DNA from 2 places in the Caballeronia sp. RCC_10 genome. Region 2 is predicted to be linked to the other one. Evidence: riboswitches for the same ligand, from Rfam matches in the RefSeq annotation. Region 2 holds a riboswitch; the other holds the start of a gene.

Region 1 (19,003 bases), on a different contig from region 2:
CGACGCCTACGTGCGCGATCACGGCGCGAATGCGTTCTACGAGAGCATTGATTTGCGCAAGAGCTGCTGCCATATCCGTAAGGTGGAGCCGCTCAACCGCGCGCTCGGCGATGTTTCCGCGTGGGTGACGGGCCAGCGCCGCGAGCAGTCGGTGACGCGCGCGGAACTGCACGAGGAAGAGCACGACGCGCCGCGCGGCATTGCAAAGTTCAATCCGCTCGCGGACTGGAGCGAAGCCGATGTGTGGGACTACCTGAAGGCGTTCGACGTGCCCGTGAATCCGCTGCATGCGCGCGGCTATCCGAGCATCGGCTGCGAGCCCTGCACGCGCGCCGTGCGTCCCGGCGAGGACAGCCGGGCGGGCCGCTGGTGGTGGGAGTCGCGCGATACGAAGGAATGCGGTCTGCACATGACCAACATCAGCAGCATCAGGATCGTCGAAGAAACTCCCAGTTCGGCGATCTGACCAAAAGACATCGAGGCGCGAAGACGCCGCAGCACAACCCTGTTACCGAACGCGACGCCTTGCTTGGCGCCGCCATAAAAGGATCGACGAATATGAGCACGACGCTCGACCCCAACGTCACGACCCCGATCGTCAACCGGGCGACGCGGATGGACCATCTCGACTGGCTCGAAGCCGAGTCGATCCACATCCTGCGCGAACTCGTCGCGGAATGCAGCAAGCCCGCGCTGCTGTTTTCGGGCGGCAAGGATTCGGTCGTCGTGCTGCATCTCGCGTTGAAGGCCTTCGGCCTCGGCGCGGGCCGCAAGACGGTGCTGCCGTTCCCGCTGGTCCATATCGATACCGGCCACAACTTCGACGAAGTGATCGACTTCCGTGATCGCCGCGCGGCGGAGATCGGCGCGGAACTGGTCGTCGGCCATGTCGAAGATTCGATCAAGAAGGGCACCGTGCGCCTGCGTCGCGAAACCGATTCGCGCAATGCGGCGCAAGCGGTGACGCTTCTCGAGACCATCGAGGAACACGGCTATACCGCGATGATCGGCGGCGCGCGCCGCGACGAAGAGAAGGCCCGCGCGAAAGAGCGCATCTTCTCGTTCCGCGATGAATTCGGCCAATGGGACCCGAAGGCGCAGCGCCCGGAACTGTGGAGCATCTACAACGCGCGTCTGCATGCCGGCGAGCATCTGCGTGTGTTTCCGATCTCCAACTGGACCGAACTCGACGTGTGGCAATACATTGCGCGCGAGAAGCTCGAACTGCCGTCGATCTACTACGCGCACGAGCGCGAGATCGTCCGCCGCAACGGGTTGCTCGTGCCGGTGACGCCGCTCACGCCGGTGCGCGAAGGCGAGACCCCGGAAATGGCGCAGGTGCGCTTCCGCACGGTCGGCGACATCAGCTGCACGTGCCCGGTTTCGAGCGATGCCGACGATGTGGAAAAGATCATCGCGGAAACGGCCGTGACGGAAATCACCGAACGCGGCGCGACGCGCATGGACGATCAGGCATCCGAAGCCGCAATGGAACAGCGCAAGAAGCAAGGCTATTTCTAAGCATCACGTCCAAGGAACGAACGAATCATGAGCATTTATCAAGCCGAAGACCTGGGCGTGTTGCGCTTCATTACGGCGGGCAGCGTCGACGACGGCAAGAGCACGCTGATCGGCCGCCTTCTGTACGACAGCAAGGCCGTGCTGTCGGATCAGCTTTCCGCGATTTCCCGTGCGAAGAACAAGCGCACGGTCGGCGATGAAATCGATCTGTCGCTGCTGACGGACGGCCTCGAAGCCGAGCGCGAGCAGGGCATCACGATCGACGTTGCCTACCGCTACTTCGCGACCGCGAAGCGCAAGTTCATCATTGCCGATACGCCCGGCCACGAGCAGTACACGCGCAACATGGTGACGGGCGCATCGACGGCGCATGCGGCGATCATTCTCGTCGACGCGACGCGCGTCACGTTCGAGAACGGCGCAGCGCAATTGCTGCCGCAGACGAAGCGCCATAGCGCGATCGTCAAGCTGCTGGGCCTGCAGCACGTGATCGTCGCGATCAACAAGATGGACCTCGTCGAGTACAGCGAGGCGCGCTTCAACGAGATTCGCGATGCCTACGTCGCGCTCGCGCGTCAGCTCGGACTCGACAACGTGCGCTTCGTGCCGGTGTCGGCGCTCAAGGGCGACAACATCGTGACCGCGAGCGAGCGCATGCCCTGGTATGCGGGCGAGCCGCTGCTCGATCTGCTCGAATTGCTGCCGGTCGCGCAGCCGAACGAACAGGCGCTGCGTTTCCCGGTGCAGTGGGTTGCGCGTCAGGACGGCTCGCAAGCCGACGACTTCCGCGGCTACATGGGCCGCGTCGAAGCCGGCGAAGTGCGCGTCGGCGATGCGATCACCGTGCTGCCGGGCAATCGCCAGGCGACGGTGGCCGAGATCATCGCGCCGGTGCCGGGCGGCGTGAGCCCGGTGGATCGCGCGTTCGCGGGTCAGACGGTGACGCTTCGCCTGACCGAAGACGTCGATGTATCGCGCGGCGACACCTTCGTGCCGGCGTCCGCAACCGTCGATCCGGCGAAGAAGCTCGAAGCCGACCTCTGCTGGTTCGACGAAGAGCCGCTTTCGCCGCAGCGCAAGTATTTGCTCAAGCAGACGACCAATACCGTGTTCGCGCGCATCGGCGCGGTGAAGCAGGTGCTCGACGTGCATACGCTGTCGCATTCGGTGGACCGCACGACGCTCGCGATGAACGACATCGGCCGCGTGGCGCTGACGCTGCAGAAGCCGATCGTCGCGGACGCGTACGATACGCATCAGGGAACGGGCGCGTTCGTGCTGATCGACGAGGCGACGCATCACACGGTCGCGGCGGGTATGATTCGCGCAATCGCGGCTTAATGACGGGTGAAATGCGATGGGTAAGGTCTATCTGATCGGAGCGGGGCCGGGCGCGGCGGATCTAATCACCGTGCGCGGCATGCGCCTGCTCGAATCGGCCGATGTCGTGCTGCACGACGCGCTGATCGAACCGGCAATGCTCGACTACGCGCCGCACGCGAAGAAGATCGCGGTCGGCAAGCGTTGCGGGCAGCGCTCGACGGCCCAGCATTTCATCAACAAGCAGATCGTCGATGCGGCGCGCGAGCATGGCGTCGTCGTGCGTCTGAAGGGCGGCGACCCGATGCTCTTTGGCCGCGCCGACGAGGAAATGCGCGCGCTGGAAGCGGCGGGCATCGAGTATGACGTGGTGCCGGGCATCACGGCGGCGCTGGCGAGTGCGGCGACGCTCAGGCGATCGCTGACGCTGCGCGGCGTGTCACGCAGCGTGGCGCTGGCGACGCACAGCCGCGCCGCCGATAGCGACACGATCCGCGAGCAGGCGAAGGCCGATTCGCTCGTGTTCTACATGGGCCGCGACAGTGCGCCGGAGATCGCGCAGCAGCTCATCGACGCCGGGCGTCCGGGATCGACGCCGGTAGCGATCGTCGAGGCATGCAGCACGCCGCGCGAACGCACGCTGACCTTGACGCTCGCGCAAATGGCGCTCGGCGAGGCGCAGGAATGGCTCGATCCGTCGCAGCCGAGTCTGCTGATGATCGGAGAGGCGTTTCGCGAAAGGGCGTCGGCGGTGAAGCCGCGGGTGTATCTGAAAGGGATGGCCGCGTGATGCTGCTTTGAGTTCGCCAGAAAAGCGCACCGGAAGGTGCGTTTTTTCTTTGAGCCGGCGCTGCTGAATGCTTCGCCGGGTATCGCGTTCATCGGTCGTCAGGAATGCCACGTTCTCTTTCGGCTCGTGTCGGCAACGCTGTGCGTTGGGCCAGTCGATGGACTGCGCGTGCGATGGGGCTCGTCGTTTCGCTGCTGCTGGGCTACGCGCTCGTCGCGCTGGTGGCCGCTATGGTGCCCGGCAACCGTGACTGGCAACCCGTCGCCCCCGGCGAGGGCGTCACCATCTGGCTTACGACCAACGGCGTTCATGCCGCGCTTTTGCTGCCGCGCAATGCGGCGGGCGTCGACTGGTCCCGCTATTTCTCGCCGTCGGATACGCGCATGCCCGCTGCGTCGGCGCGATCCGACATGATCGAAGTCGGCTGGGGCGACCGCGAGTTCTATCTGAACACGCCGGAATGGAGCGATCTGCGGGCATCGACGGCCTTGCGCGCGCTTTCGGGACGCGGCAGCACGGTGTTGCACGTCCAGTTCATGGCCGCGCCGAGCGTGGCATCGGACGATGCGCTGCAGATTACGATTTCTGTTGCTGCGTATCAGCGCGTGGCGGCGTATGTGCTCGGGACTGTGAAGCTCGATGCCAACGGACAATCCACGAACGTGCCGGGACACCACTACAACGATTACGACGCTTTCTATGAAGCGCACGGGCACTATTCGGCGTTTCTGACCTGCAATCAGTGGACGCGCAATGCGCTCGACGCTGCCGGCGTGCGAGTGCCGATGTGGGCCCCGTTTGATCGCGCGTTGTTCTGGCAGTTGCGTGGAGGATGAGCGGCGGTGTGGCGGTCAGGCTAGCGCGCGCCGCGTCGAAGTTCGTCGATGACAGGCTCTGTCATCGGCATGGCGTCGCGCTTATGGGCGATCCGACACTCAGCCCAACGGCCAACGCCCAAACGCTAAACCTGCGTCAAACAATACCTCGCGACCGCGTCGAGCACGCCATCGTCCTCGCCGACAGCCGTCGCGCAATGAATGACCACGCCCGGATGGGCCGCGCGGCACGTATCGATCACCTGCGGCAAATCGCGCCGTACATGCCCGCCCTGTCCGAAGAAAACCGGCACGACGGTGATCGCATCGCAGCCATCGGCGGCTTGCGCGGCGACTGCAGCGGGTAAATCCGGCGTCATCAGTTCGAGAAACGCGAGCGCAACCGGATCGCCGCGCAACGAACGCAGCTTTGCAGCGAGACGTTCGAACGGCTCGGCCCAGCGCGGATCGCGTGCGCCGTGGCCGAACAGGATGATGCCGTGCTTGCCCATCACGCTCTCCCGAGAGGACTCAGTGCCGTTCCACCCACTTCAGGCCCAGCAAGCCGATCGCCAGATAGGCGAGGGCGGGCGCCGCCGCCGTGATGGGTGCAGGCCACGTATTCAACGTGCCGATGTGCGAGAACAGCGTGTTGAACAACTGGAAGCTCATGCCGATCATGATGCCGCCGAACACCTTCACGCCGACCACCCCGGCGCGCGTATGCAAGTATGCAAACGGCAGCGACAGCACCAGCATCACCAGCACCGCGAACGGATACAGAATCTTGCGCCAGAACGCGATCTGATACCGCTGCGTGTCCTGATGATTCTCCGTCAAGTGCTGGATATAGCGGAACAGATTGAACATCGACATCCGGTCGGGCGACACCAGCAACACCGACAGAATCTGCGGCGTCAGCTCGGAGCGCAGCGAGTATTCGGGCAGCGCCGTCTCCTTCGCGCGATACACCGGATTGAGCGTATCGCCCGGATCGACGGCTTGCGGCTGCGCGTCGATCAGTTGCGTTTCCGTGACGCCAGTCAGCTTCCAGTGGCCGGGCGGCTGAAACACGCCGCTCCTGGCGACGCGCACGTTCGACAGCCGGAACTTCGAATCGAATTCATAGATGCGCACGTTGGCGATCGTCGTATCGGGATTGAGCGTGCCCACGTTGACGAAGCGCGTGACCTGTTCGCCGTTTTCCTTCGCGTTGAGCGTGTCCTTCACCCACACGCCCGACTGAAAGTTCGACGACACCGATGACCCCAGCGCCTCCAGCCGCACGCGCTCGGACAACTGGTCCGAATACGGGCCGATCACTTCGCCGATCAGATACGTCACGAGCACGAGCGGCACGCCGATCTTCAACAGCGAGCGCAACGCGGTGCCCGTCGATAGCCCCGACACGCGGAAGATGGTGAACTCGGACGCCGCCGCCATCTGCGCGAACACGTAGATAGCGGAAATGAGCGCCGCGACAGGAATGATTTCGTAGAAGCGCGACGGCGTCTGCAACGCGACGCGCAGCACCGCGAGCGTGAACTTGTAGTTGCCGTGTCCGACCGTGTTCAACTCATTGATCAGGTCGAAAAAGAAGAACAGGCCCGAGAACGCAAACAGGATGAAGATGAACGCGAGATAAATCTGGCGCGCGAAGTAACGTTCGTAGATGCGCATTGCTTACGCTCCCTTCGAGCGCGTGAACATCGCGCGTGTGAAGAGCGGCCGGTTGCGCACCCGCAGCCAGAAGATGAACGCGACGACCGCGCTCACCAGAATATGCAGCCCCGCGATGCCCACGCCGAACGAGAGCTTCCCTTGCTCGATCCACGACTGCACCACGTTCAGCAGATTCGAGTACGTCAGATAGATCAGCACGGCCATCACGAGATTGATGGTCCGGCTTCGGCGAGGGTTCTGATAAGACAGCGGAATGGCAAGCAGCATCAGATTGACGGCGATGAGCGGCAAGCCCAGCCGCCACGCGAACTCAGCGAGGTTCTGTTGGGTCGGATCGGCGAGCAGATCGGGCGTGGAGATGCCCGTCGTCGATGGCGTGTTGACCACTTGATGATTCATGATCTTCACGCCGTAACGCGCGAATTCCATGATCCGGAAGTTGGGCTGGCCGGGCTCGCCATCGTAACGGCGGCCGTTTTCCAGCACGATGAAGCGGTCGCCGTCCGCGCGCGTTTCGGTGTGGCCGTTCTTCGAGACGATCACGTTGACCTTGCCGCCTTCGGTGCTCGTCACGAACACGTTTTCGACATGCCCCTGATCCGGCGACATCTTCTCGATGAAGAACACGCGATGGCTCGACGGCGATTCGCGGAACTGCCCCGGCGCGAGCAACGAGACTTCATCGCGCTGCTGAAAGCGCGCCTTGATGAGCTTGCTTTGCTGGTTCGACCACGGCCAGCCGACGAACGCGAAGAAGATGATGAGGATGATGATCGGCGTGGAAAACGTGGCGATCGGCTTGATGAGCTGCGTCTGGCTGACGCCCGAGGCGAGCCATACGACCATCTCCGAATCGCGATACCACCGCGTGAGCACGAAGAGGATCGAGACGAAGAGCGTCACGATCAGCATGACGGCGAGATAGCCGATGACCGTGAGCCCGATCAGCACGACGACGTCGCGCGGGTCGACCTGGCCTGACGCCGCGAAGCCGACAATGCGGATCATCATCGTCGTGAGCATGATCGTGAGCAGCACCATGAACACGGCGCCGGCCGTGTACGCGAGTTCGCGCTGCAGGGAGCGTTCGAAGATCATTGAATTTTGCTTGAGGCCGGCGGCGGCAGCGTGGCTATTCGTTCTACAGACGCGAGGGTCGACGCTTCGTTCCCTTGCGCCGTGAGCCTGTGACCGCCGCGGTGAAAATAGCGGATAATTGCGGCTTTCATCCTTCAGCCCAGATTTTACCGAGGATAAGCGCGATGGACTTTAGCATAAAAGCCTGTGATTGGAGCAAAGGCGAGGCAAATGGTTTCCTGACGGGGAAAGCCGATGTGGTCGTGCTCGGCGTGTTCGAAGCACAGACACTTACAGGCGCCGCCCGCGTCATGGATGTCGCGACGAAAGGGCTGATTTCGCGCGTCGTCAAGGCGGGCGACATGAGCGGCCGCGCCGGCACGACGCTGATGATCCCCGAAGTGACGGGCATCGGCGCGGCGCGTGTGCTGCTCGTCGGCCTCGGCAAGCAGGACGCCTTCAATCAGAAAGCGTATGGCGAAGCCGTGCGCGCGGCATGGCGCGTGATTCTCGGCACGAAGATCGGGCAAGTCACCTTCACGCTCGCTCAACTGCCGATTCTCGAACGCACCGGCGACTGGGGCGTGCGCGCGGCCATCCTCGCGCTGCGCGAACTGACCTACAAGTTCTCGCAGATGAAGAGCAAGCCGGAAAACGGCGAGCGCTCGCTCAGAAAGATCGTCTTCAGCATCGATACCGCCGAAGAGAAAGCGGCGCGTGTCGCGGCCAAGCAAGGCGTCGCGATCGCGAACGGCATGGACCTCACGCGCGATCTCGGCAATCTGCCGCCCAACGTCTGCACGCCGACCTATCTCGGCCAGACCGCCAAGCAGCTTGGCCGCGACTGGAAGCTCAAGGTCGAAGTGCTCGGGCAGAAGCAGATCGAGGCGCTGAACATGGGTTCGTTCCTGTCGGTCGCGAAGGGATCGGTGCAGCCGCCGCAGTTCATCGTCATGCATTACCAGGGCGCGGGCGAGCCGGTGAAGGCGCGCGGCAAGAATGCGTCGAACGCCTCCAATGCGCCGATCGTGCTCGTCGGCAAGGGCATCACGTTCGATTCCGGCGGCATCTCCATCAAGCCCGGCGAGGCGATGGACGAGATGAAGTACGACATGTGCGGCGCCGGCTCGGTGTTCGGCACGATGCGCGCCGTCGCGGAAATGGGCCTGAAGCTGAACGTGATCGGCGTCGTGCCGACCTGCGAGAACATGCCCGCGGGCAACGCATTGAAGCCCGGCGACATCGTCACGGCCATGAACGGCACGACCATCGAAGTGCTCAACACCGACGCCGAAGGCCGCCTCATTCTTTGCGACGCGCTCACTTACGCCGAACGTTTCAAGCCGGCCGCCGTCGTCGATATCGCGACGTTGACGGGCGCGTGCATCATCGCGCTGGGTCATCACAACACGGGCCTCTTCTCGAAGGACGACGCGCTTGCGGGCGAACTGCTCGACGCATCGCGCGAGGCGGTCGATCCGGCGTGGCGTCTGCCGCTCGACGACGAGTATCAGGAGCAGCTCAAGTCGAACTTCGCGGATGTCGCGAACATCGGCGGGCGTCCGGCGGGCAGCGTGACGGCGGCGTGCTTCCTGTCGCGTTTCGCGCAGAACTATCCGTGGGCGCACCTCGATATCGCCGGGACCGCGTGGAAGAGCGGCGCGGCGAAGGGCGCGACGGGCCGGCCGGTGCCGCTGCTGTCGCAATTCCTGATCGATCGCGCGGGGCAGTGAGCGAAACCGTGACGCGCATCGACTTCCATACGAATGTCGGCGATCCGCTCGCCTATGCGTGCCGCCTCGCGCGCAAGGCGTATGCGAGCGGGCGGGCGCTCGTCGTGCTTGCCGAGCCGCAGCGTCTTGCCGCGTTCGACGAGCAGTTGTGGACGTTCGCGCCGCTCGAGTTCGTGCCGCACTGCATGGCCAAAAGCCCGCTCGCGCAGGAAACCCCGGTGGTGCTGGCATCGGATCTCAACGACGTGCCGCATCACCAGGTGCTCGTCAATCTCGGCGCGCCGGTGCCCGCGCAGTTCGCGCGTTTCGAGCGGCTGATCGAGATCGTCGGCAACGAGGGCGACGATCTCGCTGCCGGGCGCGAGCGCTTTCGCTTCTATCGCGATCGCGGCTACGCCATCGAAACGCACAAGCAAGGCGGCTGAGCGAACAGTGCGTGGCGGTGCGCGTGCGTTAGCATCGGCGCACGGAGACCTCTGACGACCCATACAAGACCATGACCGACACCACGAACACGTCCGATTCCTTCGATCCATCCATTCCCGTTCTCACCGATGTCGTCGTGCCCGGCAAGCCGGAATTCGCGCGAGCGGCGACGGCTGACGAAGCGACGGTCGCCTACGAGGCGGAACTCGTCGCGCAACGCTTGCAGGGGCGTGTCACGCAGTTTCTGAACGGCGATGCGCGCGCGCTGATCGAAGCGCGTTGTCAGGATGTGCTGCGCGCACATTCGGCGAGGCTCGTGCAGGACATCACGCGCGAAGTGGCTGTTGCGCTGGAAGCGCATATGCGCGAATGGGTGAGCGTCGCGGTGGAAGAGGAGTTGCGGCGGCAGCGGGAGGCTTGAGCGGGATCGGGTTCAAAAGACAAAGGGGCGCATGTGCGCCCCTTTGTCATTGCGTGCTACGGATTGCGACGTCGATCAGCCCGTCACCGCCCCGCGATTCGCCGGCAACGCCAGCGTGGCGTACTTCGCCAGCACGCCACGCGTATAACGCGGGGCCGGCTTCTTCCACGCTGCACGCCGACGCGCGATCTCCGCGTCATCCACGTTCAGTTGCAGCAGCAGCTTGTGGGCATCGATGGTGATCGAATCGCCCTCTTGCACGAGGCCGATGGTCCCGCCCGCGAACGCTTCCGGCGCGACGTGGCCGACCACCATGCCCCACGTGCCGCCCGAGAAGCGCCCATCGGTGATGAGACCGACCGATTCGCCCAGCCCCTTGCCAATAATCGCCGATGTCGGCGCGAGCATCTCCGGCATGCCGGGGCCGCCTTGCGGGCCGAGATAGCGCAGCACGACGACATCGCCGGCCTTGATCTTGTCCGCGAGAATGGCCTCCATCGCGGTCTGCTCGTCGTCGAACACGCGCGCCGGGCCGGTGATGACCGGGTTCTTCAAGCCGGTGATCTTCGCGACCGCGCCGTCTTCCGCGAGATTGCCGCGCAAAATCGCGAGGTGGCCCTGCTTGTAGAGCGCCTGCTCGATCGGAAAGATGACCTTCTGATCCACGCGCGGCTTGCCCGGCACGTCCTTCAGTTCCTCCGCGAGCGTGCGGCCGGTGATCGTGATGCAATCGCCGTGCAAAAGGCCTGCATCGAGCAAGATTCTCAGCACTTGCGGGATGCCTCCCGCCTTGTGCAGATCGGTGGCGACGTACTGGCCCGACGGCTTCAGGTCGCAGATGACCGGCACTTTCTTGCGCATGCGCTCGAAGTCGTCGATGGTCCACTCGACTTCCGCCGCGTGCGCGATCGCCAGATAATGCAGCACCGCGTTGGTCGAACCGCCCGTCGCCATGATCAGCGCGACCGCGTTCTCGATCGACTCCTTCGTGATGATGTCGCGCGGCTTCAGGTCCTTCTTGACCGCTTCGACCAGCACGCGCGCCGATTCAGCCGCCGAGTCGACTTTCTCGTCGTCGGGGTTCGCCATCGTCGACGAATACATCAGCGACATGCCGAGCGCCTCGAACGACGAGCTCATCGTGTTGGCGGTGTACATGCCGCCGCACGATCCTGTCGACGGACACGCGTTCTTCTCGACGCCCTTGAAGTCCTCTTCCGACATGCGGCCAGCCGTGAATTCACCGACGGCCTCGAACGACGACACGATCGTCAGGTCCTTGCCCTTCCAGTTGCCTGGACGAATGGTGCCGCCATACACGTAGATGCCCGGCACGTTCATGCGCGCAAGGCCGATCATCCCGCCGGGCATGTTCTTGTCGCAGCCGCCGATCACGACCACGCCGTCCATCCACTGGCCCTGCACGGCAGTCTCGATACAGTCCGCGATCACCTCGCGCGACACGAGCGAGTACTTCATGCCTTCGGTGCCCATCGACATGCCGTCGGAGATGGTCGGTGTGCCAAAAATCTGCGGGTTCGCGTCGGACTGCCTGATGGCGGCGATAGCGGCGTCGGCGAGGCGCTGCAAGCCCGCGTTGCACGGCGTGATGGTGGAATGCCCGTTGGCGATGCCGATCATCGGCTTGTCGAAGTCTTCCTCCTTGTAGCCGAGGGCGTAGTACATCGAACGGTTGGGCGAGCGCGCGACGCCCTGGGTGATGTTTTTCGAGCGGCGATTGAACGGCATGATGGGGGCTCCGTGAGAATTTTTGGTCTAGTGGCCCAAGAATGAAGCGTCGGCTTGTGCCTGTCCAATATATTATTCAGGGCTTATTAGGTCGCGAAACATATCAATGGAAGAGCGGAACCCGCCCATCGAGATGCGCTTGCTGCGCTACTTCGTGACGGTCGCCGAAGAAATGCATTTCGGCCGCGCCGCCGCGCGCCTCGCCATGACGCAGCCGCCCCTCTCGCAAGCCATTCGAGCGCTGGAGGACGCGCTCGGCGTGGCGCTGTTCGCGCGGACGAAGCGCACGGTCGAACTGACGGCGGTCGGCAAGGACTTGCTGCCCGAAGTGCGCCGGCTGCTCGCTTCCGCCGACGCGCTGCGTCCGCTCGCGCAATCGCTCGCACGCGGCGAGGCGGGCGTGCTGTCGCTCGCGTTCGTGTCGACAGCTGATTACGGTTTGCTGCCCGCGCTGCTGCGCGATTTCGGCGCGCGCTATGCCGGCGTGCGGCTGCAACTGACGGAAGCAACGAGCGACGTGCAGATCGAAGAACTCGTCGCGGGCCGCATCGATGCGGGCCTCGTCATTCCGCCGCTGCCGCCCCGGCACGCGATGTCGCTGTCGTATCTGCCGATCGCACGCGAACCGCTCGTCGTCGCGATGTCGGCGGAAGCGGCCGCGCAGTTGCAGCAAGGCGCGGCGGAATGGGCCGACACGCCCGTCGATCTGCGCGATCTGGCTGCCGCACCGCTCGTCGTGTTTCCGAGGCGTCTCGCGCCGGGCTTGTATGACATCATCATGGGTTGCTACGCCGCGGCGGGGCTGACGCCGCGCATCGGGCAGGAGGCGATTCAGATGCAGACCATCGTGAGCCTCGTGTCGGCGGGCATGGGCGTCGCGCTCGTGCCGCAGTCGCTGCGGCATCTGCGACGCACGGGCGTGGTGTATCGTCCGTTGCGGCCGGTGGCGGATGCGCCCGTTGTCGAAACGGGGCTCGTGTGGCGCGCGGCGGAGGTGAGCCCGGTGCTTGCCGGGTTCATCGAGATCGTGCGCGCGCGGGCCGCAGCCGTCTCTGCTTTATGATTCGTGCCTGACTTCCCGCTTTGCTTTGACTTTCTTACGATGCTTATACATCCCAATTTCGATCCCGTAGCCATTCATCTCGGACCGCTTGCCGTGCGCTGGTACGGGCTCATGTATCTGGTGGCGTTCATTTCGGCCATCGTCATTGGCCGGCTGCGGCTGAAGCTGCCGTTCGTCGCCAACCAGGGCTGGACCGCGAAGGACATCGACGACATGCTGTTCTACGGCGTGCTCGGCACCATTCTCGGCGGGCGCCTCGGCTACGTGGTGTTCTATAAGGCGAGCTACTACCTGTCGCATCCGCTCGATATCTTCAAGGTATGGGAAGGCGGGATGTCGTTTCACGGCGGCTTTCTCGGCGTGACGCTCGCGATGGTGCTCTTCGCGCATCAGCGCAAGCGCACGTGGCTGCAGGTGACGGATTTCGTCGCGCCGATGGTGCCGCTCGGTCTGGCAGCGGGGCGGCTCGGCAACTTCATCAACGGTGAGCTGTGGGGCCGCGTGACGGACCCGGCTGCGCCGTGGGCCATGCTCTTCCAGCATTCGTCGAACGATGACGCCGTCTGGCTCGCCAAGAATCCGCAACTGGATGCGCCATGGCATCTGAGCGAAGTCTTCCAGCGGTATCAGATGCTGCCGCGCCATCCGTCGCAGTTGTACGAGATCGCGCTCGAAGGCATCGTGCTGTTCATCCTGATCTGGACGTTCTCGCGCAAGCCGCGTCCGATGGGTGCAGTCTCGGCGCTGTTCCTGATCGGCTACGGGCTCGCGCGCTTCACGGTGGAATTCGCACGCGAACCCGACGATTACCTCGGCCTGCTCGCGCTCAATCTTTCGATGGGCCAATGGCTTTCGCTGCCGATGGTCATCGCGGGCATCGTCCTGATGGTGTGGGCGTACAAGCGGCATCGGCGCGTGCCGGCCAACGCCGCCTGAACCAACGGCGTTTAACGCCCCATCTGCACGGAGCCGGATACGTCGACGGTGACCATCGTCGTGCCGGCTTCGAGCGCCATCGGCGCGGCCATCTTTGCATCGGCGTTCATGCCGCGCGCCTGCATCATCATCACCGGACGCGGCGCCACGCCGCTCTGGCCGACGTTCACTTCCCGGATCGTGAAGCTGCTATAGCCGAACGCCTGCGCTGCGGCCTGTGCCTGCTTGCGGAACGAATCGATGGCCTGCGTCGAGAGCTTCTGCGCAGCGGCGCGCTGGGCTTCCGGCGACAGCGAGAACGTGACGTTGCCGACCTGCATCGACGAACTCATCTTGCCCGCGAGCTTCGAGGCCGCCGCGAAGTCATGCGATTCGAGCACGACTTCCGTGCGTCCGCGCCACGCGGATATCTTGCCGTCGCGATCCGTCGACGGATACACGCTGAACGCGCCGCTCTTCGCGGTGACGCCTTCGACGCCCTTCGCTTCGCGCAAGGCGGCCTCGGCACGCTGATTCAGCGTGGTCGTCAGCGATGAAGGATCGGCGGCTTCCTGCTCGTAGAAGAGCATAATGGTGACGACATCCTGCGGCACTTGCGTGCTGGCCTGAGCCGACAGCGAGAGCACGCCCGAAGGCTGCGGATTGGCGATGACCGTCTGCGCAGCGGCAGTGGCCGAGAAGGTGAGCGCGGCGCTCGACATCGCGAGAGCGAGTGCGGCGGCGATTTTCTTGTTCATCATCGAAGGACTCCGGCCTGTAACGTCGCGCGTTTCGCGACGGCTCTTAGGCGGTCCATTCGCGCCCTTAGTTCCGGTCTCCGGCGAGCCGTTCGGTAATAAAGCGCCACTGCGCTTCGGTGACGGGCGTGATGGACAACCGGTTGCCGCGCGCCAGCACTTGCATGTCCGAAAGCGCATCGTGCGCGCGCAATTCGGCAAGCGCAATGAGCGGCGTTTTCCTGACGAAGCTCACGTCGACGAGCAGCCAGCGCGGCGTTTCCTGCGTGGACTTGGGATCGAAGTAGGGGCTCTTGGAATCGAACTGCGTGGGATCGGGATAGGCCGTCGAAGCAACCTTCGCGATGCCCGCGATACCCGGCTCCGGACAGCTCGAATGATAGAAGAGCACGCCGTCGCCAATTTGCATCTGGTCGCGCATGAAGTTGCGCGCCTGATAGTTGCGCACGCCGGTCCACGGCAGGGTTTTCTTCGGCGCGTGCGCGAGATGATCGATGCTCGCTTCGTCCGGTTCGGACTTCATCAGCCAGTAGCGCATGAGGAGAGCGGGAAGAATCGGCGATGCAAATGAAAACGGCATCGGATAAACCGATGCCGTTTGGATAAGGTCCCCGCCTCAGCCGCTAGGCCGGCATCCTGAACCTGGGTTCAAGATTGGTCGCGGTAAGCAACACTTCGGGTACATCAGACTAGTGACGCGCGCGCCCGTGTTACAAGGTTCCGCAACCGTGCCAATGTGACATTGGTTCAAGGAATATATGACCTTGGCGCACCAGGCAGGGAAACCTCACTCTACACCAATCATTTGCCTTGTGCAGCCCCTGCGCCGTGATCGCGCAGTATCTTTTTTTGATTGACACCGCGAGGCTGATTAGATCAGCGCATCATGCAAACGGCTTGCACTCACTGCACTTCATATTGTGCGATGACCGCGCCGAGCTGCTGGTTCATCGAGTGCACCGTGCGGCGGATTTCTTCGGCCGGGAAGGCTTCGCCGTGACGCACGCTTTCCTGCAGCCGAAGCAATTCGGACGCCAGCGACAGCGCGGCCATCACCGCGATGCGATCCGTGCCGCGCACGCTGCTTGCATTGCGGATCTTGTTCATTTCGGCGTCGACGCGGGCGACTGCTTCGCGCAACGCGGCTTCCGTTTGCGGCGAGCACGCAAGGCGATACGGCTGCCCGAGAATGGATACTTCGATTTGCGTGGTCGTCATGCCTTCTCTCCGTGATGATGTTCGCCGTGCATCTCTTCAGCATGCGCATGTTCGGGCTGCGCGTCGCGCGATGCCTGCGATTCGGCGTTGAGAAGGTCGAGCTGATTGTCGCTTTCGGCGTGATGCGTTTTGCCACGCGGCAGCTTCTCGAGGATTGCGTTGAGGCGCACCTGTGCGTCGTCGATCTTCGCGGAGAGCGAGTCGCGCTCGGCTTGCAATGCGTCGCGCTCGCTTCGCACCTGCACGAGCTCGGCCTGAACGCCCGCGTAATCGGCGCGCAATTGTTCGATTTGCGCTTCGAGCGCGAGACGCGCCTGATGGTGGCGCTCGCTGATCTGGATCAGCCGGCCGATGTTTCCTGACAGTGATTCGAGTTCGTTGAGCATGTGCTGCGTCCTCTAAAGACCTGGCATTTTAGCGCGGTTCAAAGCAGCTTCCGATAATTGTCTCGTTTCGAGACGTAACAACCCCGGAACATGCGCGCATCGCGATGCATTTGTGTGTGGAAAGAGCGAGCGTGCGTGTTGATTGCAGGGTGCCGGGCACGGCGCGCGTTCTTGACGGCCCCGATGCCCGCTCCTACACTTGCCGCACTTTTGGTGCTCGCGTCCGCTTCTCTCGCGGATGCAGTCAAACGGGAAACAGGGAGCGAAGTCCACGGCACATGACCGGGACGCGCCAACCTGTGCTGCCCCCGCAACGGTAAGCGACCGCAACGCAAGTTGCAAGTCGTCCCTCGCGCGTTTCTCGCATCGCATCGCACGGTCACTCGCCATGCGGCACGCCCTGCAAGAAACATGTCGACGCCACTGCGCGCCATGCGCGGGAAGGCGGGACGAAGCGTCGCCAGCCCGGATACCGGCCAATCGTCCAGCGCGTCCATGTCATCGGCATAGCGGCGCGCGCGTCGCGCACAGACCTCGCGGGGAGCGGGGCACGCGCCAGCCCCGAACTGGATTCTCAAGCATGGTTTCATCTCCGTCCGGCATGAAGCGTCGCGCCGTTTGCGTGGCATCGTGCGCGGCGTTCAGCGCGCTACTCGTGCAATCTGCTCATGCCGATACCGCCGCGCAAACGCTCGCGCCCGTCGTCGTCACGGCGACGCGCACCGCGCAACCGCTCGCCGATTCGCTCCCGCAAACGTCGCTCTTCGACGAGCAGGACATCGCCGACACCAACGCTCGCGACGTGCTCGGCCTGATCGCGCTCGCGCCCGGCGTACAGGTCACACGAAACGGCGGGCCGGGCGCGAACTCGGGCGTGTACATACGCGGCGCGGCGTCGTCGCAATCGCTCGTGCTGATCGATGGCGTGCGTGTCGAATCGGTATCGCTCGGCGCGGCGCAGCTGTCGCAAATGATGCTCGATCAGACCGGCCGCGTGGAAGTGGTGAACGGCAATGTATCGGCGTTGTATGGATCGAATGCGATCGGCGGCGTCGTGCAAATTTTCACGAAAGAGGGCGATGCCCACCCGCCGCGCTTTCACTTCGAAGCCGAGTACGGCAGCTATCACACGCAGCGTCAATCGGCGGGCGTCGACGGCGCGCTGGATGCCGAGGGCCGCACCACCTTCAGCCTGAACGTGTCCCGCGAAAAGACCGACGGCTTCTCGTCGATCGATCCGGCGCTCGCGCCCGGTGCGAATCCGAACGCGAACGGTTATTTGAACGAAAGCGTCGCCGCGACGCTGCGCCACAAGTTCACCGACAAGTGGGATGCGGGCGTGCGCTTCCTGCAATCGAACGGCGTCGACAGCTTCGACGATGCATACGGCACCCCTGCCGACATCAACAAGACGCACGACCGCGTGCGTTCGGCTTCGGTGTTCGCGAACGGCAGGCTCACCGATCGCTGGACCACGCACTTCACCATCGCGCAGGGGCAGGACCGCGCGAACATCGAGCAGAACGGCGTGTACACGAGCCGATTCAACTCGGAGAATCATCAGTACCTCTGGCAAAACGACTTCAGGCTCACCGATGCCCACAAGCTGCTGTTCGGCTATGAGCATCTCGATCAGTCGCTCGATTCGGATCAACTGAGCGCGCCCGACCGTCACGTCAATTCGGTGTTCGCGGGCTACGTGGGGCGCTTCGGTCGGAGCGAAGTGCAGGCGAACGTGCGGCACGACCAGTACTCCGACTTCGGCGGCGCGAACAGCTACTATCTCGGCTACGCGTACAAGTTCGACGCTCACTGGCGGGCGAGCGCGAGCTATGCGGCGTCGTTCCGCGCACCGAGCTTCGACGACCTCTACTATCCGTTCAGCGGCAATGCGTCGATTCAGCCGGAGCGCAGCCATTCGGTCGAGGCCGCGTTGCAATATGCATCGGACGCAGTGGGCGTGCTGCGGGTGACGGCGTTTCAGACGCGCTATTCGAATCTAATCGACTACGTATCGGACGGCAGCGGCTTCTATATCGCGCAGAACGTGGGACGCGCGAAGGTGCAGGGCGTCGAGGGATCGTGGGCGGGGCACGTGGGCGCTACCGATATCCGCGCGGGCGTCACGTTCCAGAATCCCGTCGACGAGACGAATCACGAAGAACTGACGAGGCGTGCGCGGCGCTTTGCATCGCTGTCGGCGCATCGTTCGATCGGACGCTGGCGCGTGGGCGGCGAGTGGATCGTGAGCGGCGCGCGCAGCGATTACGATTCAACGCTCGCGGGCTATGGCGTCGTGAACCTGTCCGCGCGCTATGACATCACGAAGTCGTGGTACGTGAGCGCGCGCATCGACAATCTGTTCGACCGGGACTATGAACTCGCTTATTCGTACAACACGCCGCGGCGCGGTGCGTACATCACGCTCGGATGGAATCCGTCGTGAGCGTGGCGTCGTCGCTGGTGAACGATGAACGCTAGCCGCGCCGTCTTGATCTGGCTCGCGCTCGGCGCGATGGCGCTCGCCGCGCTCGCGGCATCGCTTGCGCTCGGCAGCGTCAATCTGCCGATGTCGCGTGCGATCGCCGCGCTGCTGCATGCCCGTTCGGCCACGCCCGATATCGCCGATGACATCGTGCTCACCTTGCGTTTGCCGCGCGCCTTGGCGGGGTTTGCGTCGGGTGCGCTGCTCGCGCTCGCCGGCGCGCTGCTGCAAGTGCTGCTGCGCAATCCGCTCGCGGAGCCGTACGTGCTCGGCGTATCCGGCGGCGCGGCGGCGTTCGCGCTGGCCGCGATGCTAGCGTCGATGCCGTGGTGGGGCGTCGATCTCGCCGCGTGCATCGGCGCGTTCGTGTCGATCGTGCTGGTGCTCGGCCTTGCTCGCAGGCACGTGTGGCATGGGGAGCAGGAGGCATCGCCGAGGCTTTTGCTGACGGGCGTCGTGATCGCGGCGGGATGGGGCGCGCTTATCACGCTGATACTCAGCATCGCGCCGGAGAACCGGCTGCGCGGCATGCTCTTCTGGCTCACCGGCGACCTCAACGGCGCAGCGACTCCCTGGCCCGCGATGATTGCGCTGGGCGTGGCGCTTGCCGTGATCGCGCCCGTCGCGCCGCAGCTGAACGTGC
Region 2 (13,124 bases):
GCTGCTCCTTCTTTGCCGACAATCGACGCACCTGTCCCCATTCCGGTGCGCGAAGTCTTGCCTTGGGCCGTGTTCATCGGCCTCATTCTGCTAATCGCCATTTACTTCGTCGGCGCAGAGCAGGGCGCAACGTCGATTCTGTCGGGCACCTACGTCCACGAGTTCGTTCACGATGGCCGGCATTTGCTCGGCTTTCCGTGCCACTGAGGACGGACCATGATTCGCAGTCTGTTGATACGCGGCATGATCGCGGGACTCGTCGCGGGCCTGCTCGGCTTTGCGTTCGCAAAGACGGTGGGTGAAGCATCGGTCGAGCGCGCCATCGCTTTCGAAGCGCAGCACGAACATGCGCATGCAGGGCATGAAGGGGCGGCGCATTCACACGAACACGAAGGCGGCGAAGACATCGTTAGCCGCGATACTCAGGCGGGCTTAGGCTTGCTCACAGGCATCGCTGTATTCGGCACGGCGCTCGGCGGCATTTTCTCGCTTGTCTTCGCGGTCGCTTACGGGCGGCTCGGCGCTTTGCACGCGCGTGGCGTAGCGGCATTGCTCGCGATGTTCGGCTTCGTCAGCGTGACCGTCGCGCCGTTTCTCGTGTATCCGCCGAATCCGCCCGCCGTCGGCAATCCCGAGACCATAGGCGCGCGCACTGCGTTGTTCTTCGGCATCGTTGCAATTTCCATTGCGGCGGCGGCTTTTTCCGTGTGGTTGCAAAGGCGCTTGCATGGCACTCAGGGCAACTGGAATGCGACGATCATCGCGGGCGCTGCGTATTTCGCGTTGATGGTGCTTGCGCAATTCATCCTGCCGCGCGTCGACGAAGTGCCCGCTGGTTTCTCCGCATCGTTGCTCTGGAATTTTCGCGTGGCCGCCATCGGCATTCAGGCGATCATCTGGACGGCGCTCGGTCTTGTCTTTGGCGCACTCGCCGCCCGCGAACTGGAACGTCCTGCGCGGCGAACAATGGCGACGGTCTAAGCGATCTTTACGCCCGACACCGATGCTTGCCTGCCGGGCAATTCGTCGAGGAGGGCGAGCTTCGCGGCATCGTCCATCGATCTGAAGGCTTTGATTTCCGCGCGGCTTCTGAAGCATCCCGCGCACAGTTCGTGTGCGGGATCGATCTTGCATACGCCGGTGCAGGGCGAACCAATGGGTTCTTGCGCTTTCGCGCGTTCGATCGTGAAGGCGAGGTCCAGTGTCATCGTCATAGTGATTCGCCGCGAAACAGCGCGGCGGCTGCCGCCGGGTTCGACGGCCAATAAGCGTGCATATACGTTGCCGTGATGCGGCTCTGCCGATAAAGCGCTTCGCCTGCCGCGCCCGTCGTTGCATGCGTCGCGGTGAGTTGCGACTGCATCGGCGTATCGAGTGTCGAGTAGTGAAACGTGTGGCCGGTGAGCATGCCATGTGCAGTGTCGAGACGCTGCATCGCGAGGCGTGCGAGACGCCGCTGCATGGTTGCATTGCCGGGCAGCACGCCAAGCATCGCGTGCCGGTTGCCTTCGATATCCGTCAGCGTGTCGAGCAGATAGAGCATGCCGCCGCATTCCGCGACGACGATGCGATCGCGCGCAACGTGCTCCTTGATCGACGCTCGCGTGCATGCATTCGCTGCGAGCGTGGCCGCATGCAGTTCGGGGTAGCCGCCGGGAAGATAGAGCGCATCGGTATCGGCGGGCAGCGGTTCGTCGGCGAGCGGAGAGAACGTCGTGACGCTCGCGCCCATCGCGATCAACAAGTCGATGTTCGCCGGGTAGATGAAAGAAAACGCGGTATCGCGTGCGATGGCGATCCGCATGCCATCGAGCAGGCGGGGCGGTGCATCGAGCGTCGCATCTTCGAACTCGACGTGCGGCGGCAGGTCGCCAAGCGAGGTTGTTGCGATGGCATCGGCGGCGCGATCGAGGCGTGCATCGAGGCTCGCGATTTCCTGCGCTTGCGTCAGGCCGAGATGACGCTCGGGCAACGCGATATCGTCCGCGTTGGACAGATGCCCGCAGTAGTGCAATCCATCGGGAATGGCTTCGGCAAGCATCTGTGCATGACGCGCCGATGCCACGCGATTGGCGAGCACGCCATAGAACGGCACGTCCGTGCGATAACGCGCCAGCCCGAACGCCACCGCGCCGAACGTTTGTGCCATGCCATGCGCGCCGATCACGGCGAGTACGGGCACGTTGAACGCGGCGGCCAGATCGGCGCTGCTGGGCGTGCCATCGAACAAACCCATCACGCCTTCAATCAGAATGAGATCGGCTTCACGCGCTGCTTCCGCAAGCATCGCGCGGCAGGCATCGAGGCCGACCATCGACAGGTGCAGCGAATAGACGGGCCAGCCGCATGCCCGTTCGAGAATCATCGGATCGAGAAAATCCGGGCCGGTCTTGAAGACGCGCACGCGCCGGCCTTGCCGCGCATGATGGCGCGCAAGCGCGGCCGTCACCGTGGTCTTGCCTTGATGCGAGGCGCTCGCACCGATGAAGAGTGCAGGGCAGCGCGGCATCAGAATTCGACGCCGCGTTGCGCCTTGACGCCTTGCTCGCGATAAGGATGCTTCACGAGCCGCATCTCGGTGACGAGATCGGCGATGTCGACGAGCGCATCGGGCGCGTGACGGCCCGTCACGACGACATGCAGCATCGCGGGCCGCGCCTTCAGGACATCGAGCACTTCATCGAGTGGCAGATACTCGTATTTGAGCACGGTATTGAGTTCATCGAGCACGACCATCTGATACTCGCCGCTCTCGATCATGCGGCGCGCTTCATCCCAGCCTTTGCGCGCGGTCGCCATATCGGCTTCGCGGTTCTGCGTGTTCCACGTATAGCCATCGCCCATCGTGACGAAATCGCAATTCGCCATTGCGGCGAGGAAATCGCGCTCGGACGTATGCAACGCGCCCTTGATGAATTGCACGACGCCGAGCTTCATGCCGTGGCCGAGCACGCGCACCGCCATGCCGAATGCGGCTGTGGTCTTGCCCTTCCCATTGCCGGTATTCACGATCAACAAACCCTTCTCGTGATCGGCGGCGGCCTGCTTCTTTTCGTGGCCTTCCTTGCGACGCTGCGTCATGCGCAGATGCGATTCGGTATCGGTTTTCATGGGACTTTCGTATCTGATGGCGCGTTCTTCATTGCAATGGCGACAGTCACATCGCCGACGATGGTCTTCCCAAGCACGAGGCGTCCGCCGTGGCTTGCCAGTATCGCGCAAGGCTCGCACACGCCATCGACGTTCATGTGCTTGCCGGCATAAGGCGAATAGCTTGCTGGCGCTTCGGCAATCTCTTCCGTTCGGAAGAATTGCAAAGCCAGATCGTGTTGCTCACAAAACGCAAGCAAGCCTGCTTCATTCTCTTTAGCGGCAATGCTGGCGACCAGCGCAATATCCTCGAACAGAAAGGCGGTTGCGCCAAGCGCCGCGCGCACGGCGTGCTCTATGGCGTCCGCGCTTGCGCCTCGCCTGCAACCGATGCCGACGGCAAGATGGCGCCGATTCGCGCTAATGGTCATCATCGAAATGGAAAGGCAGCTTGCGCCGTGCATGCGTCCCTCGCGGATGCGCGGCGTTCGGCGAAGCGCGTCACATGCAATCACGCAATGCGCTTCGTTCCCTGCGCTGGCCGGTATCCGGGCTTGCGACCTCATCGTGCGGCCTTCCCGCTTTCGGCAGTGGCATTCGAGCACGATGCGCGGCATTGCACGATGACGATGCCGCCGGTCGCATACCGTTGCGGGGACAGCACAGGCTGGCGCGTGGTTCGTCTGACGAGCACGGCTTCCTGTTTCCCGTTTAACTGCGCGTTGCGTTGGAACGCGCGAGCACCAGTCGCGGGCCAAAGATACCATAGGCGCTTCTTCGAAGCGCGTGTTTCCTTGACGCTCGTGCCCGCTACGCCTAGACTTTCACGCAGTTTTGGTGCTCGTGCGCGAGCTTCTTTCGCGCACAGTTAAACGGGAAGCAGGGAGCGCCTGGCCATGCATGATCATGGCTTGCGTCAACCTGCGCTGCCCCCGCAACGGTAAGCGACTGGCGGTATCGATTGACGATGCCGCGCATTGCGCCACACGCCACTGCCATCGGCAGGAAGGCGGTGCAATGAAGCCGCAAGCCCGGATACCGGCCAGACTTTCGCAAGGACCCATGCCGCGGGGATGCGGCCCGGTCCATGATCACAGAGCCGTGCGCATTCCCGTTCGACATCGCATTCCATGCCTTGAGCGGCACGGCGCACGCACACACGCCACGGAGCAACGATGCAAACCCGCAAGATTCCCGTCACCGTCGTGACCGGCTTTCTCGGCAGCGGCAAGACCACTTTGATGCGCCACATCATGTCGAATGCGCAGGGCTTGCGCCTGGCGGTCATCGTCAACGAGTTCGGCGAACTCGGCATCGACGGCGAGATTCTGAAGGGCTGCGGTATCGGCTGCGATGACGAAGCGGCCTCTGGGGACCGCAATCTCTATGAGCTTGCGAACGGTTGTTTGTGTTGCACGGTGCAGGAAGAGTTCTATCCCGTGATGGAGCAATTGCTCGAACGGCGCGACCGCATCGACCACGTGCTGATCGAAACCTCCGGTCTCGCATTGCCGAAGCCGCTCGTGCAGGCGTTCAACTGGCCGTCCATCAAGAATGCTTTTACCGTGGATGCCGTGATCACGGTCGTCGATGGCCCCGCTGCTGCGAGCGGCCAGTTCGCGTCCAATCCCGCCGCAGTCGATGCACAGCGCAAGGCCGATCCGAACCTCGACCATGAATCGCCGCTGCATGAACTGTTCGAGGATCAGCTTTCATCGGCCGATCTGGTTATCGTCAACAAGACGGACCTGATGGACGGCAATGCATTCGGCCAAGTGGAAGCACTCATACGCCCCGAGATTCCGCCGCAAGTGAAGATCGTGCCTGCGCAGATGGGACGGCTCGATCTGCATGCGTTGCTCGGCTTGCAAGCGGCATCGGAAGAGACAATTCATTTGCGGCACGATCATCACGGTTCCGTGGATGATGAAGGCCACGCCGATCATCATCACGACGCGTTCGATTCGGTCGTCGTTCAGGCGAGCATCGAGTCGCGCGAGCAGGCCATCGCCGCGTTGCAGAGTCTCGTCGAGCATCACACGATCTATCGTGTGAAGGGCTTTGCCGCTCTTCCCGGCGCTGCGATGCGTCTGGTCGTGCAAGGCGTGGGCCGTCGTTTCGATAGTTACTTCGACCGGCGCTGGTCCGAAGGCGAAGCGGCAAGCCGTTTCGTGCTGATCGGAGAAGACCTCGATCGGCCGGCGCTTCAAGCCGCATTCGATGCCGCGCTCGCCGGCGCGCCCGTCCAGGCCTGACACGATGCACTTACTACGCACGACACCTGGCGGTTTCGTCGACGATGCCGCTGGCGTCATACGCATCGAGCAGACGCGTGCGCCGATCGTCGTGCTCAGTTCGGCGGACACGACGCTCGCACTGCTGGCGAGCGTGTTTCCGCGCCTCGAAGCGGGCTTTCCCGAAGTGCGGCTCGCGAATCAGTCGTTCCTGCGTCAGCCCGCATCGGTGGACTTTTATATCGACGATGTCGTGCGTCACGCGAAGGTCGTCATCGTCGACCATCTCGGCGGCGAATCGTATTGGCCGTATGGGATCGAGCGGCTCGTATCGCTTGCGAAGAGCGAGAAGCAAGTGCTCGCGATGTTCTCCGGCGATCTCACCGAAGACCCCAATCTGATCGCCAAGAGCACGGCCGACGCCGCATTCTGCCGCGTCTTGTCGCGTTATCTGCGCGAAGGCGGCGCGCGCAATGCGGAAGCGTTCCTGCGCGCGATCGCTCATCATGCGCTTGGCTTCGGGCGCGAGCCGCAGCCGCCGAGTCCGTTGCCTGCTGTCGCCATCTATCATCCCGAGCACGATATCGCCGTGATCGACGACTGGCGCGCGCGATGGACCGAGGGCGCGCCCGTCGTCGCGGTGCTGTTTTATCGCGCGCATTTGCAAGCTGGCAATACAGCGGTATTCGATGCGCTCATCGAATCGCTCGAGAGGGAAGGCCTCAATCCGCTGCCGATCGCGATTTCATCGCTAAAAGAATGCGTCAGCCGCGAAGTGGTGGCGCGCTTGTGTGCGGAGCATCATGCGTCGCTCGTGTTGAATACGACGGCATTCGCAGCGGGCGTGATCGGCAAGAGCGAAGCATTCGAAGTGGCCGGCGATGCGCCCGTGCTGCAAGTGGTTTTGAGCGGCGGCAATCGCGAAGACTGGCAGAAGGACAATCACGGCCTCAATTCGCGCGATGTCGCGATGCATATCGCGTTGCCCGAAGTCGATGGCCGCATCATCACGCGTGCAGTGAGTTTCAAGGGGCTTGCGTATCACTGTCCGCATACGCAAGTCGACGTCGTACGCTATCAGCCCGATGCCGAGCGCGTGCGCTTCGTCGCGGAACTGAGCCGGCGTTGGTGCGCGCTTCGGCATAAACCGAACGCGGCCAAACGCATCGCGCTGGTGCTCGCGAACTATCCGGCAAGCGAAGGGCGCATTGGCAACGGCGTGGGTCTCGATACGCCGGCGTCCGCGGTCGGCATTCTGTCGATGCTTGCGCGCGAAGGCTATCGCGTCGGCACTATTCCCGAGAATGGCGATGCGCTCATCGCGGCGTTGACGCAAGGCGTGACGAACGATCCGGTCGTGCGCGATCTGCGTCCCGCGCTGCAAAGCCTTTCGCTCGAGGAATATCGTGCTGCGTATGACGCGGTCCCCGCCGATGCGCGCGCGGCACTGGAAGCGACATGGGGCGCACCCGAGCAAGACCCGACGATAAGACGCGGCCGCTTCATGATCGCGGGCTTTCGTTGCGGGGAAATCTTCGTCGGCATTCAGCCTTCGCGTTCGCGTGAACGTAACGACTACGCGAGCTATCACGATGCCGAACTCGTCCCGCCGCATGCTTATCTGGCGTTCTATTTCTGGCTGCGTTCGCGCTTCAATATCGACGCCATCGTGCACGTGGGAAAGCACGGCAATCTCGAATGGCTGCCGGGCAAGAGCGTGGCGTTGTCGGCGTCGTGCTGGCCCGATCTGATTCTCGGCCCGATGCCGCATCTCTATCCGTTCATCGTCAATGATCCGGGCGAGGGCAGTCAGGCGAAGCGGCGCGCGCAGGCGGTCATCATCGATCATCTGATGCCGCCGCTCACGCGCGCTGAGAACTACGGGCCTTTGCAGGACCTCGAACGGCAAGTCGACGAATACTACGAAGCGTTGATGGTCGATGTGCGCCGTGCAAAACTCTTGCGCAAGTCGATACTGCAGAACATCGTCGAACACAGATTGCATGAAGAGCTGGGGCTGGATGCGCCGCGCGACATCGCGGGCGAAGACGCATTGCTCACGCGCGCCGATGCCTACCTATGCGAACTGAAGGAAGCGCAGATACGCGACGGCCTGCATGTGTTCGGCGTATCGCCGGAAGGCGTGCAGCGCCGCGATACCTTGCTTGCATTAGGGCGCTTTCCAGTTGGCGATGGTCAAGGTGCGAACGCGAGCCTCATCACCGCGCTCGCACGCGATCTGCAACTGGGCGATGCCTTCGATCCGCTCGATTCCGACTGGTCCGCATCATGGACGGGCCCGCGCCCTGAAGCATTGCAAGCGGTGAGCAGTGCGCCGTGGCGTCATCATGGCGACACGCGCGAGCGCCTCGAATGTCTTGCGATGCAACTGCTGCAAGACGATGCTCACGCGCCCGGACCACGTACGAAACTCGTGCTTGAACGCCTGAAAAGCGATGTCCTCTCGCGTCTCGATGCCTGCGGACCGCAAGAGCTGATGCAACTCAGGCGCGGTCTCGAAGGACGCTTCGTGCCGCCGGGACCGAGCGGTTCGCCATCACGCGGCAGGCCCGACGTCCTGCCTACCGGTCGCAATTTCTATTCGGTCGATACGCGCGCCTTGCCGACGCAAGCCGCCTGGTCGCTCGGGCTCAAGTCCGCGAACATGCTCGTCGAGCGGCACGTGCAGGACCACGGCGACTATCCGCGTGCGATCGGCTTGTCAGTATGGGGCACGGCGACGATGCGCACAGGAGGTGACGACATCGCTCAGGCATTCGCGCTCATCGGCGTGCGGCCGAAGTGGGCGGCGGGCAGTCATCGCGTGACGGACTTCGAGATCCTGCCCATCTCCATCTTCAATCGTCCGCGCATCGACGTGACCTTGCGGGTATCGGGCTTCTTTCGCGATGCGTTCGCCAATCTCATGCATCTCTTCGACGCGGCGGTGCAGGCCGTTGCCGCACTCGAAGACGAGCCGGACGACGTGAACCCGATTCGCGCACGGATTCTGCGTGAACGCGATGAACTGATCGGCCGTGGTGTCGATGCAACGGAAGCGCGTCGCCGTGCGGGGTGGCGTGTCTTCAGCACGAAGCCCGGTGCATATGGAGCGGGCTTGCAGGAACTGATCGATGCGCGTCAATGGCACACCGACGCCGATCTCTCGGAGGCTTATCAAAGCACGGGCGGTTATGCGTATTCGCAAGGCGGCGACGGCGTCGAAGCGCGCGCGAGCTTCGGCACGCGTCTCTCATCGCTCGATGTGGTGCTGCAAAACCAGGACAATCGCGAACACGACATTCTCGATTCGAACGACTATCACCAGTTTCAGGGCGGCATGGTGGCGGCAGTGCGTTATCTGTCCGGCCTGCAGCCGCAGGCGTACAACGCCGATCACAGCAACCCGGCGGCGCCGCGCGTTCGTACGCTGAACGAAGAAATTGCGCGCGTGGTGCGTGCGCGCGTTGTCAATCCGAAATGGATCGATGGCGTCAAGCGACACGGCTACAAGGGCGCATCGGAACTGGCCGCAACGGTCGATTATCTATTCGGCTACGACGCCACGGCGCGCGTCGTGTCCGATCATCAATATGCGCTCGTCACCGATGCCTATGTGAACGATGCCGGCACGCGCGACTTCATCGCCCGTCACAACCCGCACGCGTTGCAGTCGATCTGCGAGCGTTTGCTCGAAGCGATGGAGCGCGGCTTGTGGCAAGCGCCGGGCGACTATCGCGAGGCGGTGACGCAGCATCTGCTCGATGTCGAGCAGCAACTCGAGAGCCGACAGATTTGAACGAAACCTCTTCATTTCCAGTGTTTCCTTTCACCGCGCTCGTCGGACAGGCGCCGTTGCAGCAGGCTTTGCTGCTCGCGGCCGTCGATCCGTCGCTTGGCGGCGTGCTCGTCAGCGGGCCGCGCGGCACCGCGAAATCAACGGCGGCGCGCGCGCTCGCGGAGCTTCTGCCCGAAGGGCGGCTCGTGACCTTGCCGCTCGGCGCAAGCGAGGAACAGTTGATCGGCACGCTCGATATCCAGACTGCGTTGCGCGACGGCGGCGTGAAGTTCTCGCCGGGCCTTCTGGCGAAGGCGCATCGCGGCGTGCTGTATGTCGACGAAGTGAACCTGTTGCCGAATCCGCTCGTCGATCAGTTGCTCGATGTGGCGGCGAGCGGCGTGAACATCATCGAACGCGACGGCATTTCGCACCGGCATGATGCACGCTTCGTTCTTATCGGGACGATGAACCCGGAAGAAGGCGAACTGCGTCCGCAATTGCTGGACCGCTTCGGGCTCGCGGTGGAACTGGACAATTGTTTCGATGCGAACGTGCGGCAGAGAATCGTCAAGTCGCGTCTTGCATTCGATACGGACCCCGAAGCATTTCGTGTGATCCATGCGGACAATCAGGCTGCGCTCGGCGAACGTATCGATGCTGCCCGCGCCGCGCTGAACGACTACGATTTCGACGATGCCGTTCATGCGCGCGTCAGCGAGCTTTGTATCGCCGCGCAAGTGGATGGCCTTCGCGCGGACCTCGTGATGCTACGCGCGGCGCGTGCGCTCGCGGCGCTCGAAGGCGCGCATCGCGTCGAGACGAAGCATGTCGAGTGCGTGGCCGAAGCCGTGTTGCGTCATCGGCGCCGTGAGCAGGACGCGCCGTCGCAGAGATCGCCGCATGAAATGCCGCCTCGTCAGGCAAACGGCGCGAGCGCACAGGATGGCGAATGGGGCTATGTGCCGCCCGAACCGGTTGGCGCCGCGAAGATCAAGCAAGTCAGGCCGCTCGCCGAAAAAAAAGCCTGAGCCATCGAAGGCTCGACGCCGATGCGCAAGCGCATCGTCTTCGATGGCAGGATGCGCGTTCGCGGGGCCGCTACGCTGCGCACGATGGCGCGGACAGCGCACGCATCGACTGGATGGCGACGCTGCGGGCGAAGCGCGCCGCGCCTTTTCATGCGGCACATATGCGCTTTCGCCGCACCGATGGCGACGCGAGCGCGCTGCATTGCTTCGTGCTCGATTGTTCCGGCTCGATGCTAGGCGGCGAGCGTCTCGCACGCGCCAAAGGCATGTTGATCGCGCTGTTCGACCGCGCTTATCGCGAGCGCGCTGAAGTCGCGCTGGTGTGCTTCGGCGGTGGACGCGCCGAAGTGCGCCGTCAGCCGGGCGCGGCGCATTGGTTCAACGAGCGATGGATTGCGCCGATCGGCGGCGGAGGCGGTACGCCGCTCACGCTCGGCATGGCGAGCGCGGCAACGGTGCTTGCGCGCGCCGCACGGCGCAGGCCCAATCAGCGCCGCTGGCTATGGCTGCTGACCGATGGCCGCGTGAACGAGCGGCCCGCCGCGCCTTCCTTTGCAGATCGCATCATCGTCGTGAATTTCGAGGATGGACTCGTGCGTGTCGGCGGGGCGGAGGCGTTGGCGGTGTCGTGGCGAGCGCAATGCGTATCGGCGGATGCGCTGCTTTAATACCAGCGCGGCGTATAGACCCAGTTGCCGAACGTGCGTGTTCGCGATGAACCGACGATCACCATCGTGCGCATATCGACGAGGCCGCCGTGCAGCTCGCCCAGCGTAACCGTGCGAATCGTTTCGGCGGGACGCCCCACGTCGCGGCCGAGCACGACGGGCGTCGCTGCGTCGCGATACTGCCGCACGATGCTCATCGCGCGATCGAACTGCGAGGGCCGCGCCTTCGATAGCGGGTTGTAGAACGCCATCACGAGATCGGCTTCGCACGCATGTGTGATGCGTTTCTCGATCACGTCCCAAGGCTTCAGGTTGTCCGATAGCGACAGCACGCAGAAGTCGTGGCCGAGCGGTGCGCCCGCGCGTGCGGCCGTCGCTAGGGACGCGGATACGCCCGGTAAAATGATCAGCTTGACCGCGTTCCATTCAGGATGCGCCGCGCGGCCTTCGTCCAATGCTTCGAGCACGGCGGCGGCCATCGCGAATACGCCCGGATCGCCCGATGAAACGACAACCACGTTGCGTCCGGCGCTCGCGAGTTCGAAAGCATGGCGCGCGCGTTGCAACTCTTCGCGGTTGTCGCTCATATGCACGCACTGATCGGCGCGATACGGTCTCGCCATGCGCAGATACGTTTCATAGCCGAGCACGTCCTGCGCGGCGATGAGCGCGGCCTTCGATGCGGGCGTCATCAGATCCGCTTTGCCGGGGCCCAGACCGATTACGGTCAGCGTGCCGCGGGCGCGGCCAATGGTTTGCACATCGACAGGGCCGTCCGCCACGGTAATGCCGATGTCTCGCGAAGGCATCGCGTCGCTGAAACGCAGCGGCACGTTGAGTGCGCTGGCGGCATCGGCGAGGGCATCGCAAGTCATCGCGTGCGTCGGCGCGACGAGTGCTGCGAGCGCAAGCGGCGACAAGCGGTGTGCTTGCAACGCATCACGCACGCGTTCTGCGACTGGACCGCTTACGTCATGCACCCACGCCACCACGCAGCGCGGGTGAATCACGAGCGCGTCGTTGTGTTCATCGATATGTGGCGTGACGCGCACCGCCAGGCGCGCATCCGCATTGCGCGGAAGATCGGCGTGATCGAGCCAGGGTGCATGACCTTCTATGCGCGTCGTTTCGCCCGCGAGCAAGTCTGATACGAAGCGCTTGCCGCGCTCGATATCGGCCAGCGCATATCCTTCCGGCGGCGCAAGCAGGCATGTGCCGAAGCGCAATTCGCCGCTTGTCGTGATCGCAGGTTTTACGTCGAGCGCAGCAGCGATTTCTTTGGCAAGCACGTTGACGCCGCTCATGCCGCCGAGGAGCGGCACTACCGCGCTACCGTCCTGCGCGATGGCCAGCACGGGCGGTTCGGCTTGCTTGTCGCTCAGGCAGGGCGCAAGTGCACGAATCACGATCCCCGCGGCACATAGCGCGACAATCGGCGTGTCGGCTGCATAGAGCGAACGCAGGTGCGCGCCGAAATTCTCGTAAGCGAGATCAGCGTCCACGCGGCCCGCAAGACCATGCACGAGCGATCCGGCATATTGCGCCTGAATGCGCCGGGCAGTGTGCATCGCGCTCTCACCGAGCACGACGATGGCAAGCGTCGAATGCGTCTTCACGCCTGCCATTTTTTCCCCGGCACGACGAGCAGCGAGAAATAAGGCGACGCCATCGGATCGACTTCATCGAGCGGGACGATGCGTTGATTCGCCATCGTCGCGCGTTCGACATAAAGCGCGCGCTTGTCGAGCCCGAGTTCGATCAGGACGCGGCGCACTTTCTCGAAGTTGCGTCCGAGTTTCATGACGACGGCCGCATCCGACGATTCGAGCTTGCGCCGAAGTTCCTCTTCAGGCAGCACGCCCGAAAGGACGCTGAGACTTTGATTGCGATACACGAGCGGCGCGCCCAGCACCGATACGCCGCCGAGCATCGAGCACACGCCGGGGACCACATGCGCGTCGAAGCGTCCGGCCAGGCGGTCGTGCAGATACATGTACGAGCCGTAGAAAAAGGGATCGCCTTCGCAGATTACCGCGACATCGCGCCCCGCTTCGAGATGATCGGCGATGGCGAGCGCGGATTCATCGTAGAACGCGCTGATGATGGTTTCGTAGCAAAGCGGCGGTTCGAGCGCTTCCGTCGTGACCGGATAGACGAGCGGCAGGCGCGTTTGTGTATCGTCGAGATGCGACTCAATGATGCCGAACGCATTGCCTTTCTTTCCCTTCGCGACGAAATAGGCAACGACCGGCGCGGACTTCAGCAGCCGCAGCGCCTTGACCGTGATGAGTTCGGGATCGCCCGGACCGACGCCTAGGCCATA

What was found. Region 2 has a riboswitch for cobalamin ahead of cobW (cobalamin biosynthesis protein CobW). Riboswitches for the same ligand answer to the same signal wherever they lie in the genome.
Region 1: it holds a riboswitch for cobalamin, as region 2 does, so the genes downstream of both, AB6804_RS03710 (TonB-dependent receptor plug domain-containing protein) here and cobW (cobalamin biosynthesis protein CobW) in region 2, are expected to answer to the same signal.

The regions. Positions count from the first base shown of each region.
Region 1 covers NZ_JBFUPT010000001.1:779,006-798,008, reverse strand. The annotation lists gene AB6804_RS03805 (phosphoadenylyl-sulfate reductase) at 1-466, shown strand, start outside; gene cysD (sulfate adenylyltransferase subunit CysD) at 559-1,521, shown strand; gene AB6804_RS03795 (sulfate adenylyltransferase subunit 1) at 1,549-2,862, shown strand; gene cobA (uroporphyrinogen-III C-methyltransferase) at 2,879-3,631, shown strand; gene AB6804_RS03785 (TIGR02117 family protein) at 3,805-4,467, shown strand; gene AB6804_RS03780 (sirohydrochlorin chelatase) at 4,593-4,958, opposite strand; gene lptG (LPS export ABC transporter permease LptG) at 4,978-6,126, opposite strand; gene lptF (LPS export ABC transporter permease LptF) at 6,130-7,227, opposite strand; gene AB6804_RS03765 (leucyl aminopeptidase) at 7,392-8,939, shown strand; gene AB6804_RS03760 (DNA polymerase III subunit chi) at 8,948-9,364, shown strand; gene AB6804_RS03755 (DUF2486 family protein) at 9,436-9,786, shown strand; gene ilvD (dihydroxy-acid dehydratase) at 9,862-11,535, opposite strand; gene AB6804_RS03745 (LysR family transcriptional regulator) at 11,642-12,598, shown strand; gene lgt (prolipoprotein diacylglyceryl transferase) at 12,638-13,534, shown strand; gene AB6804_RS03735 (SIMPL domain-containing protein) at 13,546-14,271, opposite strand; gene AB6804_RS03730 (EVE domain-containing protein) at 14,339-14,809, opposite strand; RNA gene ssrS (6S RNA) at 14,876-15,057, opposite strand; gene AB6804_RS03720 (cell division protein ZapA) at 15,175-15,489, opposite strand; gene AB6804_RS03715 (hypothetical protein) at 15,486-15,875, opposite strand; cobalamin riboswitch at 16,070-16,371, shown strand; gene AB6804_RS03710 (TonB-dependent receptor plug domain-containing protein) at 16,456-18,321, shown strand; gene AB6804_RS03705 (FecCD family ABC transporter permease) at 18,346-19,003, shown strand, end outside.
Region 2 covers NZ_JBFUPT010000004.1:256,955-270,078, forward strand. The annotation lists gene AB6804_RS10930 (CbtB-domain containing protein) at 1-207, shown strand, start outside; gene AB6804_RS10935 (CbtA family protein) at 217-981, shown strand; gene AB6804_RS10940 (DUF1289 domain-containing protein) at 978-1,214, opposite strand; gene AB6804_RS10945 (cobyrinate a,c-diamide synthase) at 1,211-2,509, opposite strand; gene cobO (cob(I)yrinic acid a,c-diamide adenosyltransferase) at 2,509-3,111, opposite strand; gene AB6804_RS10955 (cobalamin biosynthesis protein) at 3,108-3,554, opposite strand; cobalamin riboswitch at 3,612-3,853, opposite strand; cobalamin riboswitch at 3,909-4,152, shown strand; gene cobW (cobalamin biosynthesis protein CobW) at 4,266-5,345, shown strand; gene cobN (cobaltochelatase subunit CobN) at 5,350-9,123, shown strand; gene AB6804_RS10970 (ATP-binding protein) at 9,144-10,133, shown strand; gene AB6804_RS10975 (VWA domain-containing protein) at 10,247-10,801, shown strand; gene cobJ (precorrin-3B C(17)-methyltransferase) at 10,798-12,426, opposite strand; gene AB6804_RS10985 (precorrin-2 C(20)-methyltransferase) at 12,414-13,124, opposite strand, start outside.